DNA from 3 places in the Paraburkholderia sp. J12 genome. Region 1 is predicted to be linked to each of the others. Evidence: riboswitches for the same ligand, from Rfam matches in the RefSeq annotation. Region 1 holds a riboswitch; each other region holds the start of a gene.
The links. A riboswitch is a leader RNA that binds a small molecule or an ion and turns the genes downstream of it on or off. The one in region 1 is predicted to bind cobalamin.

Region 2: linked by a shared signal. The riboswitch ahead of cobW (cobalamin biosynthesis protein CobW) and the one ahead of U5760_RS28770 (HoxN/HupN/NixA family nickel/cobalt transporter) in region 1 are both predicted to bind cobalamin.
Region 3: linked by a shared signal. The riboswitch ahead of U5760_RS11200 (TonB-dependent receptor domain-containing protein) and the one ahead of U5760_RS28770 (HoxN/HupN/NixA family nickel/cobalt transporter) in region 1 are both predicted to bind cobalamin.

The regions. Positions count from the first base shown of each region.
Region 1 covers NZ_CAJMZC010000020.1:53,473-59,304, reverse strand. Annotated here, with positions in the region: gene U5760_RS28780 (DUF4148 domain-containing protein) at 252-518, shown strand; gene U5760_RS28775 (hypothetical protein) at 612-767, shown strand; gene U5760_RS28770 (HoxN/HupN/NixA family nickel/cobalt transporter) at 1,036-2,088, opposite strand; cobalamin riboswitch at 2,177-2,373, opposite strand; gene U5760_RS28765 (MarR family winged helix-turn-helix transcriptional regulator) at 2,614-3,150, shown strand; gene U5760_RS28760 (MFS transporter) at 3,147-4,379, shown strand; gene ugpB (sn-glycerol-3-phosphate ABC transporter substrate-binding protein UgpB) at 4,619-5,832, shown strand, end outside.
Region 2 covers NZ_CAJMZC010000008.1:117,037-122,868, reverse strand. Annotated here, with positions in the region: gene U5760_RS18410 (DUF4136 domain-containing protein) at 93-728, shown strand; gene bluB (5,6-dimethylbenzimidazole synthase) at 736-1,416, opposite strand; gene U5760_RS18400 (cobyrinate a,c-diamide synthase) at 1,400-2,698, opposite strand; gene cobO (cob(I)yrinic acid a,c-diamide adenosyltransferase) at 2,704-3,306, opposite strand; gene U5760_RS18390 (cobalamin biosynthesis protein) at 3,371-3,931, opposite strand; cobalamin riboswitch at 4,036-4,301, shown strand; gene cobW (cobalamin biosynthesis protein CobW) at 4,425-5,507, shown strand; gene cobN (cobaltochelatase subunit CobN) at 5,548-5,832, shown strand, end outside.
Region 3 covers NZ_CAJMZC010000004.1:24,891-30,722, forward strand. Annotated here, with positions in the region: gene U5760_RS11195 (DUF2946 domain-containing protein) at 11-391, opposite strand; gene U5760_RS11200 (TonB-dependent receptor domain-containing protein) at 488-2,443, opposite strand; cobalamin riboswitch at 2,534-2,734, opposite strand; gene U5760_RS11205 (DUF2946 domain-containing protein) at 3,001-3,549, shown strand; gene U5760_RS11210 (cytochrome c) at 3,733-5,220, shown strand; gene U5760_RS11215 (hypothetical protein) at 5,223-5,832, shown strand, end outside.

The DNA.
Region 1 (5,832 bases):
CGTCATTTTTTGCCACTCCGGCGGCGCCATTTGCGCGCCGCATCCCACCTGATCTCTCCCCGCCGGCTACGCCGCGGCTCGTTTCCCCTCATCGGACGAGCGCACCTTAAACGTTTCTTCATTTTCCTGCGGATTTCACGCGAAACACGCCCCTCTATCCTTGCCTCACGAGTTGCAACGCAATTCGAACCGGTGCCGCGAGGCGGCCGGATGGACCAAGGCTCGGCCGGCTGGCCGCAAAGGAGAGGCACATGAAATCACTCTGGAATGGCGCGGGTGTCGCGCTCTTGTTGTCGGTATCGGCACTGGCTCACGCGCAGGGCGTCGCCAATCCGCCCGTCAATGCGCAGACGAACGCGCAGGCCTACGTGGCACAGCAGGCGGCGGATACGTCCTCCGCGCAGGCAGATTCCACCAATGGCTCGCTCACGCGCGCGCAGGTCTACCACCAGCTCGTGCAGGCCGAACGCGACGGCCAGTTGCAGACGCTCAACCAGACCGTGTACGCCCACCACTGAGCGGCCAAGTTTTTTTGCATCCGTTGCGGAAAAATGCGGCCGCGAGCCGCGACGGAATCCGCCAGGCGGCCGATTTACCCGAGTTTCAATCTCATGAAATCACGTATCGTTTCCTATATCTTGCGCGCGGCCGTATGCGCCGTCGCGGTGGCCGCGGTGTCCGGCTGCGCGAGCCTGCATCCGCAGCCCAATGGCCCCGGCGACTGTGTCGGCCCGCCTGACTTCTGCGTGCCGTTCTTCGGCTCCTGAGCGTTGTCCCGGGTGTGCCCCTGGTTCTCTGGCGCTCGCGCGGTACGGCATCGCGGTGACGGGTGTCGACGCGCAGAGCCGGGCTCGACGACTGCCGTCTGCCCGCCTGTGAGGATGTCGCACGCGGCAAGCTGGACTGCCGCGCCGACATGGCGGTCTGCAACTTCTCCCTGATCGGAAAGGACAGTGTGGACGGGCTGATTCATCGAGGCGAGCGGCCTCGTTTTGCGCGCGTTGCGCGAGCCGGGCAACGCGTGACGATGCCTGCCTAGCCGAGCTCCACCTCGTCGAGCTTCTTGACGCGGTAGATGATGAACGAGACGATCCAGGCCGCCGCAAAAATCCCGATGATGCCGTAGCCAAGCAGACCGAAATTGTTGTTGAGATCGTTCATGCGGTCCCAGAACCAGCCTTGCAGGTTCAGTTCTCCTGCGATCAGTCCCAGCGTTTCGATCCCGCCGATCAGGATCGCCACGGCGGCCGAGACGATCGTGATGGTGAGGTTGTAATAGAGCTTGCGGATCGGCTTCACGAAGGCCCAGCCATAGGCGCCGAGCATGAGAATGCCGTCGGTCGTGTCGATCAGCGACATGCCCGCGGAGAACAGTGCCGGAAACGCGAGAATCGACCAGATCGGCAATCCCTTGCTGGCTTCCGTCGCGGCGACGGTGAGCAGGCTGACCTCGGTCACCGTGTCGAATCCCAGTCCGAACAGGAACCCCACCGGCAGCATGTGCCAGCTCTGGCTGACGAGCCGGAAGAGCGGCCTCAGCAAACGGGCAATCAGGCCGCGGTTGTTGAGCAGGATGTTGAGGCTGTCGTCATCGTAGTCGCCGCCGCGACGCACGTGGCGATAGGTCCGGTACACATCCCGCGCCACCACCAGGTTCAGAATCGCCATCACCAGCAGGAAGGCGCCCGACACCAGCGTGCCGATGATGCCCGCGACATTGTTGAACGAGTCGAAGCCGCTTTGCAGGCTCATCACCGTAGCGGCGATGACGACGGTACCGATGAGCAGCACCAGCGAATGGCCGATGGAAAAGAAGAAGCCGACCCCCACGGGGTGCTTGCCCTCTTGCATCAGCTTGCGCGTGACGTTGTCGATCGCGGCGATATGGTCGGCATCCACCGCATGGCGCAGACCGAAGCCGTAGGCCAGCAACGCGGTGCCGAGCAGAACCGGACGATTGTGGAAGGCAACGAGCGCCCAGGCCCAGGCGCCCAGGTTGATGGCGATGAGAAAAACGTAAATGCCGATGACCTTGCCGCGGACATCGGAGGAACTGTCGTTGAAAACGTGTTTTAAAGCGCTGAGCATGGTTCTGCCTCCAGTGGCGTTCGTCTCAGCAAACCGGCTCAGGCAGCAGAACCTGAACCTTCACCGGGACACCCCGCCCGATGCGTATGCGTCGACGCCGTTCGATGGCAGGTCTCCTGGCTCGCGGGTCGACGCCCATTGCCGGCCTTCCCGGTTTCCCAGTGGCCCTTCTGGCATGGACTCGCCGCTCACAGTTGCGGGGGCAGCCGCAGACTCGAGGCGCTGGCGCCTGTACTGCGTTCCCTTTTGATCCCGTCGCCGGGAACCATCAGCGCGCAAGCGTAAGGGGCCGTGCTTTGCGACGTCAACTGTTTCGTCCGTTAGCGCATCAAACTGTCGACGCAACGGGCTTCGAAGGATGGGATTCGAAGGAAAATGAAAGAATCTGGAGGGTAATCGAAGGCAGGGAGATGGCGACGTCCGCATGGGCTTGCATTGCGAGGCGGCGGCAAAGAACGGCCGCTTGACATCGTACGTAAATATGTGCAATCTGCATATGTGCATCGTGCACATATAGGACTCGACATGACGGAGCGTCTGGAAAACCTGCTGGGCGTGCTCGCGCTCCTGATCGTGGACGATCTGCAGGCCGCCGGCGAGGAAGAAACCGATGCCGCCGGCCTCACGGCCCGCTCGATTCTCAACGCCGTTCACATGTACCCGGGCTGCACGATCGAAGAGCTGCGCACGGCCGTCGGTCTCTCGCATCCCGCGACGGTGCGCGCCGTCGCGGGACTCGTCGAGGCGGATCTCGTGAAGAAAGTGCCCGGTGCCGACCGGCGCGCCGTGTCGCTCACGCTCACTGCCGCCGGGCGGCGCGTCGTGGACCGCACGCTGGCGAACCGCAATGCCATTCTCGAACGGCTAACGCGCCATCTGAACGCGCGCGAGCGCCAGCAGCTGGATGCGCTGCTGCTCAAGATGCTCTGGAGCGAAACGCGGGACCCCGCGCACGCCATGCAGTTGTGCCGGCTCTGCGACGAAGCGCCGTGCCTGGCTGCCGGTTGCCCGGTCGAATGCCGCTCGGAAGGTTTGCCCATGCCGGCGGGACGCGCGAAATGAACGCGCCCGCGCGCCTGCCCTGGCGCTCCATCGTCGCGCTCAATGCCGTGTCGCTCCTGGCGCAGCTTGGTCAGTTCGGCGTGGGGTTTGCCGTGGTGCCGCAATGGCTTGCGCAGCGCGGCCTCGGTATCACGCAGCTCGGCAGCTTCGCTTCGGTGCAGTGGGCCGGCATGCTCGCGGGCATTCTGGCCGCGCCGGTACTCGCGCGCGGGCTCGGCGCGCGCCTCGCGGTGTTCGGCGGTCTGGCCGCAAGCGTGGCCGCCTTCGCCGCGCTCGCGGCATGGCGCTGGCCGCTTGTGCTCGCGCCGGGTTTTCTGCTGGGCTTTGGTGTGGGCGTGCGATGGATCGCGAACGAGACCTGGCTGTTTCGCCTCGTGCCCGAGGAGATGAGCGGCCGCTTCGTCGGCGCGCACGAGACGCTCATTGCGATTGCGGGCTTGCTCGGGCCGGCCGTGGCCCTGCTCGACGGAGCACGCGGTGCAGCCGCGCTCTGGATCGGCGCGTTTGTGACCGCGCTGGCCGGGCTGCCGCTTTTCGTGGCCTCGCTGCGCGCGCCGCTAGCCGTCGCACCGCTGCCGCTGCGGGATGCCGAATCGGCTTCGTCCGCGTTGCCTGGCGCTGCCGATATCGCATTGCGGCTCGGACTCCTTGCCGCAGCGGTGGCGGGCCTCGGCGATGGCGCTTTATATGGCCTCATGGCCAAGTTCTGCGAAGGCAACGGTTTCGGCTCGGCCCAATGCGCGCTGCTGCTCGTGTGTCTGGGCCTGGGTGGCGCGCTCGGCCAGTATCCGGTCGGCTGGGCCGCCGACCGCTGCGGCGTGCTCGCGGCCACCACCGCGTGTGGCGTGGCGGGTGCGGCGGCGGCCGTGGCGCTCGCCCTGGCGGGCGGCCGCTTCGCGTTTGCCGTGCCGGCCATGCTCGTGCTGGGCGTCGCCAGCAACGCGTTTCTCACGCTCGCCTGCATCACCGTTGCCGCGGCGCCGCGCGCCCAGATCGACCGCCGTATGCGGGCGGTTTCCGTCGTCTTCACGCTCGGCTCGATGTCCGGGCCGCTCCTTGCCGCGCAGGCCATGGCCCGCCTGGGCGCGAACCTGCTCATGTGGCAGATCGCTTTTGTCTGCGTCACCCTGTGCGCCTATGCCCTGGGCGTGCGACATGGCCTATCGGCACCGCTCGGCTCAAAGCACCGCAACGGTGCATCGGCGCGCCGGGGCGCGGCGGCAACCTGAGCGCCGCCGCCAGGCTGCTGGCTGTCCCATCCGGTCATCTGTCTGCCGCATGCCCATGCTACCCTTGCACCGCCTCCGGCGAGGCGATGCGCGGCGCCGAAGCGCTGCGAACGCTTTTACCGGCAGCTTTGTGTTCAGGTTTTCCCTACCGAAATTAACAACAGGAATAAACACAGATGAACAGGCACGACAATGGGCGCAAGAGTGGGCGCAGGGCATGGCGGGCTCTGGCGACGGGCATGCTGCTTGCCGGCAGCATTCAGGCCGCACACGCCGCCACCGAAATCCAGTTCTGGCATGCTATGGAGTCCGAACTGGGCGAGCGCGTGAATGCAATCGCAGATCAGTTCAACGCTTCGCAAAGCGAGTACAAGATCGTGCCGGTGTTCAAGGGCACTTACGACCAGACGCTGGCGGCGGGCATCGCCGCCTACCGCAGCGGCGACGCGCCGGCGATCCTGCAGGTCTATGAAGTCGGCACCGCGACGATGATGCAGGCGAAGAAGGCCGTCATTCCGGTGTACGACGTGATGAAGAACGCGGGCGTGCCGCTCGACGAAAAGGGCTTCGTGCCGACCATCGCCAGCTACTACAGCGACGCGAAGACGGGCCACCTCGTTTCGATGCCGTTCAACAGCTCGACGCCGGTGCTCTACTACAACCGCGACGCGTTCAAGAAGGCCGGCCTCAACCCCGACGAACCGCCGAAGACCTGGCCCGAAGTCGCCGCCGATGCGGCGAAGCTGAAGGCTTCGGGCATGAACTGCGGTTTCACGACGGGCTGGCAGGGCTGGATCCAGATCGAGAATTACAGCGCATGGCATGCGGCGCCGATTGCGACGCTCAACAACGGCTTTGACGGCACCGGTGCGCAACTGGAAATCAACAAGCCGCTGCAGGTCGCGCATATCGCTTTCCTGCAGAACATGGTGAAGCAGGGCACGTTCACGTACGTGGGCCGCAAGGACGAAGCCACGGCGAAGTTCTATAGCGGCGACTGCGGCATCATGATGGGTTCGTCGGGTGCGCTTGCGAACGTGCAGAAGTACGCGAAGTTCCAGTACGGCACGGGCATGATGCCCTACGATCCGACCGTGAAGGGTGCACCGCAGAATGCGATCATCGGCGGCGCGAGCCTGTGGGTGCTGGCAGGCAAGAACCCCGAGGTCTACAAGGGCGTGGCGAAGTTTCTCGCTTATCTGACCTCGCCGGCCGTGGCCGCGAAGTGGCACCAGGACACCGGCTATCTGCCGGTCACGAAGGCCGCTTACGACCTCACGCGCCAGCAGGGCTTCTACGAGCAGCATCCGGGTGCCGACACCGCGACGCGCCAGATGCTCAACAAACCGCCGCTGCCGTACACGAAGGGCCTGCGTCTTGGCAACATGCCGCAGATCCGCACGGTGATGGACGAGGAACTGGAGCAGGTGTGGATCGGCACGAAGACGCCGCA
Region 2 (5,832 bases), on a different contig from region 1:
ATGCCGGTTATCGGCCTCCGGGCGCCGCGCCCCTGATCCCGCGAGCCGCGAGCCGTCGAAGACGGCTGCCCGCAAGTCCGATGGAGTTTCCCGTGAAGATCCCGTTGACGATCTGCACTTTTCTGATGCTAGGCGCGCTGACCGGCTGCGCAGGCGTGACGGCCGACGTGGACGCACGCGGCGCCTTGCCCGACGCTAACCAGCACACCGTGGCCTATCGTTTCGCGCCCACGCCGGTGCAGGCCGAGGCCGGCGCCAGCGCCAATCCGCCCTATGAAACCTTGCTGCGCGATGGTCTTGCGAAGCGCGGCTTCGTGGAGGGCCAGCCGCAGGCGGCGGCCTACCTCGTTTCGGCGGCGTGGTCCACGCGCCCGGCCAACGTAACCGTCGCGACGAGCGACTGCAAGGATGCGTGTGCGGCGTCGGCCGGAGCCTCGTTTCCGTGGTTCGGGCGGCCCTATGTCCACACGCTCACGCTGCGCTTTTTCGCGTTGCCCGACGGCACCGAGGCATACCGCGTGAACGTCGTGAAGCGCGATCGCGACGCCGACGCACAGGCGGCGCTGCCGTATCTCGTGGCAGGCGCGCTAGCCCGGCTGCCCTATGCGGGGGCGCCGCAATGGCGCGTGAAGTTGCGCGAGGCCGGTGAAACGGGCGGAAGCGGCGCGGCAGCAATGGGCGCGATGCCCGAAGTCGTTTCGGTGAAGGCCGTCACGCCGGCGCAGTGATTCGCCGTCAGGCGCGCGGCGCGCCCGGCTGCTCTTCTTCGGCCGGCGGCTGCGGCCAGCGGTTTTCGTAGAGGCACTCGGCCAGCGCGCGGCGCTTTGCCCACGCCTCCATCTCCAGCATCGGCTGCGGATAGAACTCGTCGACCTGACCGAGGCAAAGTATCGCCACGGGCTTCGCGCCCGCCGGCATGGCGAGCAGCGCGTGCACCTCGTCCACGTCGAAGATCGATACCCAGCCCATGCCCAGCCCCTCCGCGCGGGCCGCGAGCCACATGTTCTGGATCGCGCAGGCCACCGAAGCGAGGTCCATCTCCGGCAGCGTACGCCGGCCGAAGACGTGCGGCTCACGGCGGTCCATCAGCGCGACCACCAGCAGCTCGCCGCATTCGCGCATGCCTTCCACCTTCAGCTTCATGAACTCGTCGCGGCGTTTGCCCAGCGCGTCGGCGGTGGCGAGCCGCTCGCGCTCCACCGCCGCGTGCAGTTGCTCGCGCAACGTTGCATCGGTGATGCGCAGGATGCGCCACGGCTGCATGAAGCCCACGCTCGGCGCGTGATGCGCGGCGTCGAGCAGGCGCGCGAGCGCGGCCGGATCGACGGGGCCAGGCACGAAGTGCCGCATGTCGCGCCGTTCGTAGATCGCGCGGTAGACCGCCGCGCGCTCGGCTTCGTCAAAGGGCTGTGCCATGAAAAAGTGCGGCCGTGAAAGCGGGGTTGGAAGGCCAGTAGGCGTGCATATAGGTGGCGACGACCGGGCCGTGGCGGTAGAGCGGTTCGCCCGGCGCGCCGGTGTTTGCGTGGCGCGCGACGAGCGCGGGGGCGAGCGGCGTGCTCACGCGCGAATAGTGGAACGTGTGGCCCGTGAGCGTGCCGTGCGTGCCGCTGATCTGCTGCATGCCGAGCGCCGCAAAGCGCTTTTGCATGACGGCCTCGCCGGGCAGCAGCCCGAGCATGGGGGTGCGTGTGCCTGCGGTGTCGGTCAGGGCGTCGAGCAGCCAGAGCATGCCGCCGCATTCGGCGACGAGCGGCTTGCCGGCTTCCACGTGTGCGCGCAGGGCGGCCGCGCTCTGTGCGCTGCGCGCGAGCGCGGCCGCATGCAGTTCGGGGTAGCCGCCGGGCAGCCAGATCGCGTCGGCGTGGGCCGGGGCCTCGTTGCCGAGCGGCGAAAAGTACGCGATCCGCGCACCCAGCGCTTCGAGCAGCGCCACATTCGCCGGGTAGATGAACGAGAAGGCCGCGTCGCGCGCAATGGCGATCTGCTTGCCGTCGAGCAGACGGGGCAGCGGCGGCGCCTCGGGCACCGTTGCGAATTCCACGGGCGGCGGCAGTTCCGCGAGCGCGGTGTCGAGCAGCGCGTCGGCGGCGTGTTCGATGCGCGCGTCGAGATCGGCGATCTCGCTTGCCTGGTGCAGCCCGAGATGGCGGCCGGGCAATTCGAGCAGCGCATCGCTCGCCACGTGACCGAGCCAGCGGAGGTCGGCCGGCAACGCCTCCTGCAGCATCTGCGCATGCCGCGCCGAGCCCACGCGGTTGGCCAGCACGCCATGAAACGGCACCTCGGGCCGAAAGCGCGCGAGCCCGAATGCGAGCGCGCCGAAGGTCTGCGCCATCGACTTCGCCGAGATCGCCGCGGCCACCGGCACGCCGAACGCGACGGCAAGATCGGCGCTGCTGGGCGTGCCGTCATAGAGGCCCATCACCCCTTCGATCAGGATCAGGTCGGCTTCTTGCGCGGCCTGCGCGAGCAGCTTGCGGCAGCCGTCTTCGCCGACCATCCACAGATCGAGCGAGAGGACCGGCGCGCCGCTCGCCTGCGCGAGGATCATCGGGTCGAGAAAGTCGGGGCCGGTCTTGAAGACGCGCACGCGCCGCCCCGCCCGGCGATGCAGGCGCGCAAGGCCCGCGGTGAGCGTGGTCTTGCCCTGGCCCGAAGCGGGCGCGCTGATGAAGAGCGCGGGACACGCAACCATGAGCCTTAGAACTCCACGCCCTTTTGCGCCTTCACGCCTTGCTCGCGATACGGATGCTTCACGAGGCGCATTTCGGTCACGAGGTCGGCGGCTTCGATCAGCGCATCGGGCGCGTGGCGCCCCGTCACGACCACGTGTTGCTGCGGGCCGCGCGCAGTGAGCACGGCGAGCACTTCGTCGAGGCCCAGGTATTCGTACTTGAGCACGGTGTTCAGTTCGTCGAGGATCACCATGCCGTACTCGCCGCTTTCGATCATGCGCTTCGCCTCGTCCCAGCCCTTGCGCGCGGTGGCGATGTCGGCGTCACGGTTCTGGGTGTTCCAGGTGTAGCCGTCGCCCATCGTCACGAAGTCGCAGTGCGCGACGGTGCTCAGGAAATCGCGTTCGGCCGTGTGCAGCGCGCCCTTGATGAACTGCACGACGCCAAGCTTCATGCCGTGGCCGAGCACGCGCACGGCCATGCCGAATGCCGCCGTGCTCTTGCCTTTGCCGTTGCCGGTGTTGACGATCAGCAGGCCCTTTTCGACGGTGGCGGCAGCCTGTTTTTTCTCGTGGCCTTCACGGCGGCGTTGCGTCATGCGCTGATGCGAATCGGGATCGGTTTTCATGGCGTGGTGAGTGATGAGGTTCTGTTCCGCGATGCGGGTCTGATGCGCCGGATGGGCTGATATCTCAGCGCGCGGCGTAGATAGCCGCATTATCGTTCGGGCGCCCCAGCGCGATTGCGACCGTCACGCCGTCGAGCGCGAGCTTGCCGCGCAAGAGCGGACCGCCGCCGGAGGCGAGGCGCGCGCACGGTTCGCAGACACCTTCCACGCCGAAGTGCGCGAGCGCCGCGGCGGAAGGCGCGGTTTGCGTGGGCACGGCGGCAAGCGCATCGCGCGCATACGCATGGAGCGGCAGACCGTGCGCGTCGCAAAACTGGCGCAGGGCCGGCTCGTTCGCCTTGGCGTCGAGGGTTCCCACGGCCGTCACGCGCGCGAGCGGCGTGCCGTCGAGCGCGGCCTGCACGGCACGTTCGATCTGCGCGAGCGTCACGCCGCGGCGGCAGCCTATGCCGAGCACGAGCGGCTCGTCCTCCGTCGCGCCGGACGAACCGGACGCAGACGATGGCGCATGGGACTGGCTTGCGGATGGGGCGGAATTCACGGTGAGCGCGTCGGAAAGCAGCAGCGGGCGAGGCGGCGCGGGCTCGAGCCTGAGCGCGCGGCGGATGCGCGCATACGATAGCACACGGTTTTTCGCGTTCGGGCAGCGGCGCGGCGCGCCCAGGGGTAAACAACGGCGCGGCACGGCGGCACTCAGGCCCCTTCCTTGACGCGCCTGCGGCCCGCGCCTACACTCGCACGCACTCTGGTGCTCGCGCGCGCGTTCCTTGCGCGCGCAGTTAAACGGGAATCAGGGAGCCATCCCCGCCTGCGGCATGGCCAACCTGAACTGCACCCGCAACGGTACAACGAACGCATCGCGCCGATCTTCCGGTCGGGCGATGCAATCCGCTTCGAGGCATGCCACTGTGCGGCCGGTCCTGCCGGACCGCCGCGCGGGAAGGCGAAGCGGAGTTTCGTCAGTCCGGATACCGGCCAGATACGAAGGATGCGCGCTGCGGGGATGCGGCGCCCATTCCACGATTGTCCATGCGTGCAGCCGGGCCCGCGTCCGTGCTGGTCACTGCCGTCCGGCTCCGCATACACGTCCGCGGCCTCTGGCGCCGAAGGAGCACCTCATGCAAATGCGCAAGATCCCCGTCACCATCGTTACCGGCTTTCTCGGCAGCGGCAAGACCACGCTGCTGCGTCACATTCTTCAGCACGCGGGCGGCTTGCGCGTCGCGGTGATCGTCAACGAATTCGGCGAGCTCGGCATCGACGGCGAGATCCTGCGCGGCTGCGGTATCGGCTGCGACGAAGAGGGCAACGAACAGGAAGGCCAGCTCTACGAACTCGCCAACGGGTGCCTGTGCTGCACCGTGCAGGAAGAGTTCTTCCCGGTGATGGAGCAACTGCTCGAACGCCGCGGCGAAATCGATCACATCCTGATCGAAACCTCGGGTCTCGCGCTGCCCAAGCCGCTCGTGCAGGCGTTCAACTGGCCGTCGATCCGCAACGCCTTCACGGTCGATGCGGTAGTGACGGTGGTGGACGGCCCCGCCGCGGCGAGCGGCCAGTTCGCGCAAGACCCGCAGGCCGTGGACGAACAGCGCAAGGCCGATCCGAATCTCGATCACGAATCGCCGCTGCACGAACTGTTCGAAGACCAGCTTGCGTCCGCCGATCTCGTGATCCTCAACAAGACCGACCTGATCGAGACGGCCGCGCAGGACGCGCTTATCGAAGAACTGCGCGAAGAACTGCCGCCGCAGGTGAAGATCGTGCGCGCGCAGCACGGCAAGCTCGATCTGCACACGCTGCTCGGGCTCGAATCGGCTTCGGAAGAGGGCATCCATCTGCGCCACGATCATCACGGCTCGGCCGACGACCCCGACCATCACCACGACGAATTCGATTCGGTGGTCGTGACGGCGAACGTCGCTTCGCGCGAAGGGGCGATCGAAGCGCTGCAACGGCTCGTGGATACCCACACGATCTATCGCGTGAAGGGTTTCGCGGCGCTGCCGGGCGCGCCGATGCGCCTCGTCATCCAGGGCGTGGGCCGCCGCTTCGACAGCTACTTCGACCGCCGCTGGAACGCGCAGGAAGCCGCTGCGCAACCGCTCGCGAGCCGCTTCGTGCTGATCGGCGAAGATCTCGACGCCGAGCTGCTGCAACGCGCATTCGAAGCGGCGCTCGCGCCTTCCGCGCTGGCCTGATGGCCGCGCCCGCGCGCTAGCGCTCCACGAGCCGCCTGCCATGCATCTTTTGCGCACCACGCCCGGTGGTTTCGTCGACGACACCGCCGGCGTGATCCGCATCGACCAGCAGCCCGCCGAGATCGTCATTCTCAGCTCCGCCGATACGACGCTCGCCCTGCTCGCGAGCGTCGTACCGCGCCTGCCCGCCGGATTCCCGAGCGTGCGGCTCGCGAACGTGACGTATCTGCGCCAGCCGGCCTCGGTGGACTTCTATGTCGACGACGTGCTCCAGCATGCGCGCGTGGTCGTGGTCGATCATCTGGGCGGCGAGGCGTACTGGCCA
Region 3 (5,832 bases), on a different contig from region 1:
CGGTTTGCGCTCAGACCGGCGGGGCCCGCGGGCGCCCCGACGCGAAGGCGCCGAACGGCACGAACCGGGAGAGGAGCGGCGCGACGGCGCTGGGTGCCGTCACGGCGAAGAACAGGAACGGGACCGCCGGCGCGGGCGGCATGACCGCATGATTGATCAGCAGGTCGCAATATCCGCACGCCTGGTCGAGGCCGGCCGCGTCATGCTTGTAATGCCGGTTTTGCAGAAGCGCGCTTGCCGGCTGCTGGATTGCCGAGCACAGCACATCTTCGGCAGGGTTGTCGCGATGCGCCGCTGCGACCGATTGACTCACGAGCGGCGCGAGCACGATCAGCCACATGGCGACGAGGCCAAGCCATGCGGTGAAGTGCTTGCGGGTGTGAGCGGACATGATCGGAGCGGTAACTTGCGCCGTCAGTCTATCACTCGTTGCGGGAAGCGTCGCCGTTCGGCGGCGGGACCTCCGGCCGCGCCGCCATCGGCACGCTCAGAACGTATAGCTGACCTTACCGAACGCCGTCCGCCCGAGGCTGTTATATCCGTACGCCGTCATGTATTGCCGGTTGAACAGGTTCGAAAGCGTCGCCGAAAGCGTGACATGCGGATTGACCTTGTACGCAGCCCGCAGATTCACCGTCGTCCACGAAGGCAGATAGATGGTGTTGAACTGGTCGTCGAAGGTCGAGCCGTTGTAAAGCACCGAAATACCCGTGCTCAGCGCGTGCAGGTGGAATTCGTCCCACGTGTGATCGACACTCAGATTGACGGTCTGACGCGGGCGGCGGTTGAGCCACGTATCGTCGGTTACGTCCTTCGGGTTGATGAGGCCGATTGTCAGGCTGACCGGCGTGGACTGCCCGATCGTGCCTTTATACGAGAGGTCGATCCCCTGGATATGCGCTTCGCCCACGTTCACGGGCAGGAAGGTCTGCGAATCGTAGGTGATCAGATCGTGAACGCGCGTGTCGTAGATCGCCGCGGAGAACGTGCCGTACGAGGTCGTCGCATCGAACGCTGCTTCGATGGAGTCGCTGCGCTCCGGCTGCAGATTCGGGTTCGAGTAGCCGGGATAGTAGAGGTCGTTGAACGTCGGCAGCCGGAATGCGTTGCCGTAAGACACGCGTGCCGTGTAGATCGGCGTGATCGCCCATGCGAGCGCGGCATTGCCTGTGTTGACCGACTGCCCCTGCACGATTTCGTGGCGCCCGGCGAGGAACAGCGTCCAGGGTCCGAGCGTAGCCGATTGATGCATCGACACGGCCGAGTCGTTGCGCGTGGGCACGCCGCTCGGGATGTCGACGGGCAGGAAGGCCTGCTCGCGCGTGAAGTCGTAGGCGAGCTTCGTTTCGCCGTTGAGCGGCATGCCGAACAGCGTGTGCCCTGTCTCCTGATGCGTGAGCGAGGTGGACGTGCTAAAGCGCGTCGAGTCGATTTCGTCGGTGGGAATCGTCGGGTCGTTTGCGTAGAGGAACTGACGATCGTTCGCGTAGCCCACCGACTGGTCGAACTGCGTGGTCGGCGTGATGTCCAGGTGAAACGCAATGCCCGTGGTCAGCTGATGGTCGAGCTGCCGGTCGGCGCCGCCCAGATTGTCGTACGAGAGATCGGCGCGGTGGTACAGCACGAAGGTCGAAATCGACCAGTTGTCGCGCGCGTAGCCGAGGCGTCCGTCCACGTCCTGCGCGTGGTACGGGTTGCGGCCGTCTTCGTGGCCGTAGGCCCACGGCTGGGTCGCGTCGATGCCGGCCGTGTTGTAGTCGTGCAGCCCGAGCGAATAGGTCAGGCCGCCCAGCGCGGCGAGCGGCCCGGTGGAGGGCACCGTGCCCGAGGTGCGCAACTGCGTGTCGAAGGTCTTGTTCGAGCCGCCGCCGAACGATGCCGTGGTCTGGTTCGGCAGGTTGGACGCGTGGCGCGTGAAGAGCTGCACGACGCCGCCCACCGCATCCGCGCCGAACGAGGCCGCAGCCGGTCCCGAGATCACTTCCACGCGGTCGAAGGCTTCGGTGGGCAGGTCGGCCCATTCGGCTTCGCCGGTCGTCGCCGAGCCCACGCGAATGCCGTCGATGAAAACCGCTACCTGGTTGCTCGCCGAGCCGCGAATGCTGACCGAGGCCGAGGTGCCCGGCCCGCCGTTCTGCGAAATGGTGACGCCGGGCAGGGTGGCGAGCGCCTGGGTGATGCTGGGGTCGGCGGGAGAGAGGCGATCGAGATCGGCGCGCGTGAGGACCTGGGTGGTCGCGTAACGCTGGTCGAACGATTGCGGCAGGTGCTGCGTGTCGCCCACCACGAGGATGTTGGGCAGCGCGTTGTCCGGCTGAGCCTGGGACTGCGTTTCCGGTTGAGCCGGGTCTTGCTGGGCGAGCGCGCTGTCGTCGGCGGCTTGTGCGCCATGCCATGCGCAGGCCGTCATGGCCGACGCGACGAGGATAGGTTTGAGTTTCATAGGCGGGGCTGAGGTCGGGGCTGTCCCTGCAACGAGCGGCCGCTTCAGGAAGCGGCGCTGGCGCATCGGGACACCCCGCCCGTTGCGGCTGCATGGACCTCGGTCGATGGCAGGTCTCCTGGCTCGCGGGTTGTCGCCCGTGCCTGCCTTCCCGGATTGACCAGTGGCTTCGTTAGGCACGGACTCGCCGCTCACAGTTGCGGGGGCAGCCGCAGACTCGAGGCGCGTTCGCCTCTTTCACTGCGTTCCCTTTTGATCCCGTTGCCGGGAACCATCAGCGCGAGAGCGTAATGGGCCATGCTCGGCCACGTCAATTGTCCCGTGGCGTTTGATGCAAAAAAGGCACGAAAGAGGGCTTCCGGAGCGGCGCGCGGCCGTCTGTAATGGCGGCGAAAGCCGGCCGATGTTTCGTCTGAGCGATGCCGGACATAACCAGCACGCAGCGTACTTTCGGCGAGCCTTTGCTAGCATGGCCCTCCCTGAAATTCACGTTACGGCCCGAACCGGCCATGGACGCGTCCTGCGCGTCACGCGCCGGCGCAATGCAAAGTTCCTCCATGTCTTTCGTCGTTGCCGGTTCCCTTCGTCTTGCGCAGCCCGCAAAAGCCGGGTTGCAGGCCGGCCTGCGCGCAGGGCGTCGGGCTGTCTCGACACGCGGGCAGCAGGTCGCGGGCCGTCACGGCGGTGCAGGGCGAACCATGAAGCAGGGCGGCTCGCTCTTCAGGCAGTTCACGTGGCTCGCGCTGTTCGGCCTCGTATTCGGTTGCTTCGCGCCGGCCATTTCGGGGCTGCTCGCCTCGGCCGAAGCGGCGCCTTCCGCGGTGATCTGCGGCGCGGGCGGCACGGCCGGCTCGCGCCTTGCCGCGGCGCAGCCGGAAACGAAGCGTTCGCCGATCCCGGCTCCGGCCGATGGCGTGCGCTGCGGCTATTGCCTGCTCGCGCATCACGGGCCCGCACTGCCTTCGATCGCCGCGGCATGGGTCGTTCCCGATGCGGCCGGTGTGTCGGCGTCCGGGGCCGGTTTCGAGCGCGGCTTCATCCAGCCGGTGCACCGGTATGCCCACGGCAGCCGCGCGCCGCCGTTCTCGTTGTCCGCCATCGCCTGAGCGGCGCAACGCAGCGCATGTGTTTCCGTCACAGGCGTTCTGCCGCAGTCATCCGCCAGTCCGGCCGTCCCTTGGGGGATGGCGGGCGCGCGTTCGTTCGTGCCGCGAGGCGCGCGGGCCGCGCTCGTCCGGGCTCGATCCGTAGAAAGTAAAAGAAGGGGGAGACGTATGGACATGCTCGGCATGTATCCGACGTTTTACGTCCCGGGCATCGGCACGGCCTGGGTGATGGGGATCATCGGCGTGATACACGTCGTCGCGTCCCATACATCGGTGGGCGCATCGTTTCTGTTCGCGCTGCTCGAAACGCGCGCGTATCGCGAGAACAAGCCGGAGCTGATGGCGTTCATCAAACGCTATGGCATGTTCCTGCTGGTGTTCTCGTACATCATCGGTTCGATCACCGGGCCGGGGATCTGGTATGCGATCACCGTGGCGAGTCCCCGCGGCGTGAGCGGGCTCATTCATAACTTCGTCTGGATCTGGGCGAGCGAGTGGGTGTACTTCACGGTCGAAGTGATCGGCGTGTATGCACTCGTGTATCTGATCGGCAAAGTGGACGCCCGCACCCATCTGAAGCTCACCTGGTCGTTCGCGCTCGCTTCATGGGCCACGATGCTGCTGATCGTGGGCGTGCTGTCCTTCATGATGTGGCCGGGCCACGACAGCTGGTATCAGACCGGCTCGACGAGCGAGGCCTTCTATAACGTCAACTTCTTCGCGCAGCTCGGCACGCGCACGGGCGGGATGCTCGTGATGGCCGCACTCGTGGGCCTGCTGGTGGCGAGCCGCGTGAAGGACCTCGCGCTGCGCCGCAGCGTCGTGCGCTTCATCGCGCCCGTGGGGCTGATTGGCGGCGCCGTGGCCGTGGTGATGTTCTTCTACTACCTGCGCACGCTGCCGCCCAACGCACTCGTGATGCTCGACACGCATCTGCTGCCGGTCTACGCGAAGGGCATGGTGGCGGTGTTCCTCGTCTCCACGCTCTGGCTCCTGTTCGCGTGGGCCTTTCCGCAGCGCGTGTACACGTCGCTTGCCATTTCGCTCTTTACGTTCATCGCGATCGTGGGCGTATGGCCCGAAGAGCGCATGCGCGAGTCGATGCGCAAGCCGTATGTGGCGGGCCAATACATCTACGGCAATCAGGTGATCGCGCGCGACGTGCCGGGCAAGGGCATTCATTCGGAAGTCGAGCGCATTGCCGAACACGGTCTGCTGCAACTGCATCCGTTCGTGCCCGAGCAACTGAGGACCGTGACCGACGCGAACGAACTGGAAGTGGGGCGTCTGCTCACCAAGGTGGCGTGCGCGAACTGCCACTCGCTCGAACCGGGCGGCCCGTTGCGCAGCCTGCCGGACAAGCTGCACCTCTCCACCGACGAGGACATGATTGCCGCCTTCCTGCGCGGACCGCTCAAGTACGGCACGCAGCCGTACATGCCGCGTATCGACCTGCCCGACAACGAGATCCGCGCGATTGCGCATTACCTCGCGGCCGTTGACAGCGGCAAGAACGTCGATCATCTGATCGCCGAACAGCACGCGGCAGCACAGCAGGCACAAGCCGCCGCGAACGAGGGCAAAGGGGGCAACGACGGCGCCGGCAAGAGCGCCGATCCGCTGATCGCAGAACAACACACGGCGGGGCAACCGGCGCCGTCGAGGAACTAGCCATGGATATTGGTGCCGTGATGAACACGATGCGCGACCCCGCCGGGGTTCCCGCGTATCCCGTAGTGTTTCAGATCCTGATGGTGATCACGTGGGTGGTGCACATCGCCTTCGTGCATCTCGCGCTCGGCTCGGCGGGCCTTGCGATTGTCGCGTTTCATCGGCGCGGGGCGGGGCCTTACTGGGAGCGTCTGTCGATGGCGATGACCAAGGTGGCGAAGGTCTCGGTTTCGCTGCTGATCGTGCTGGGCGTGGCGCCGCTGCTCTTCACCCAGGTGATCTACGACCCGCAGTGGTACACGTCGAACGTGCTGTCCGGGCGTTGGGCCATCGCCTTCATCTTCACGCTGATCGTGGCCTACTGCTGCTGGTTCGCCTTCTATCACGCGAATCACGAAGGCGCGAAGAAGCACGTGGGGCTCTACGCGTGGGTGGCGTTCGGACTTTTCTGTCTCGATGGGCTGATCATGCACGCGCTCTCGTATCAGGCGCTTCTGCCCGGGCAATGGATGAACTGGTACGCGCCCGGCGGTATGGTCGACACGCGCGGCGCGGCGCTGCACGCAATCCAGTGGCCGCGCTATGCCTTCATCATGGGTCTTGCCGTGCCGG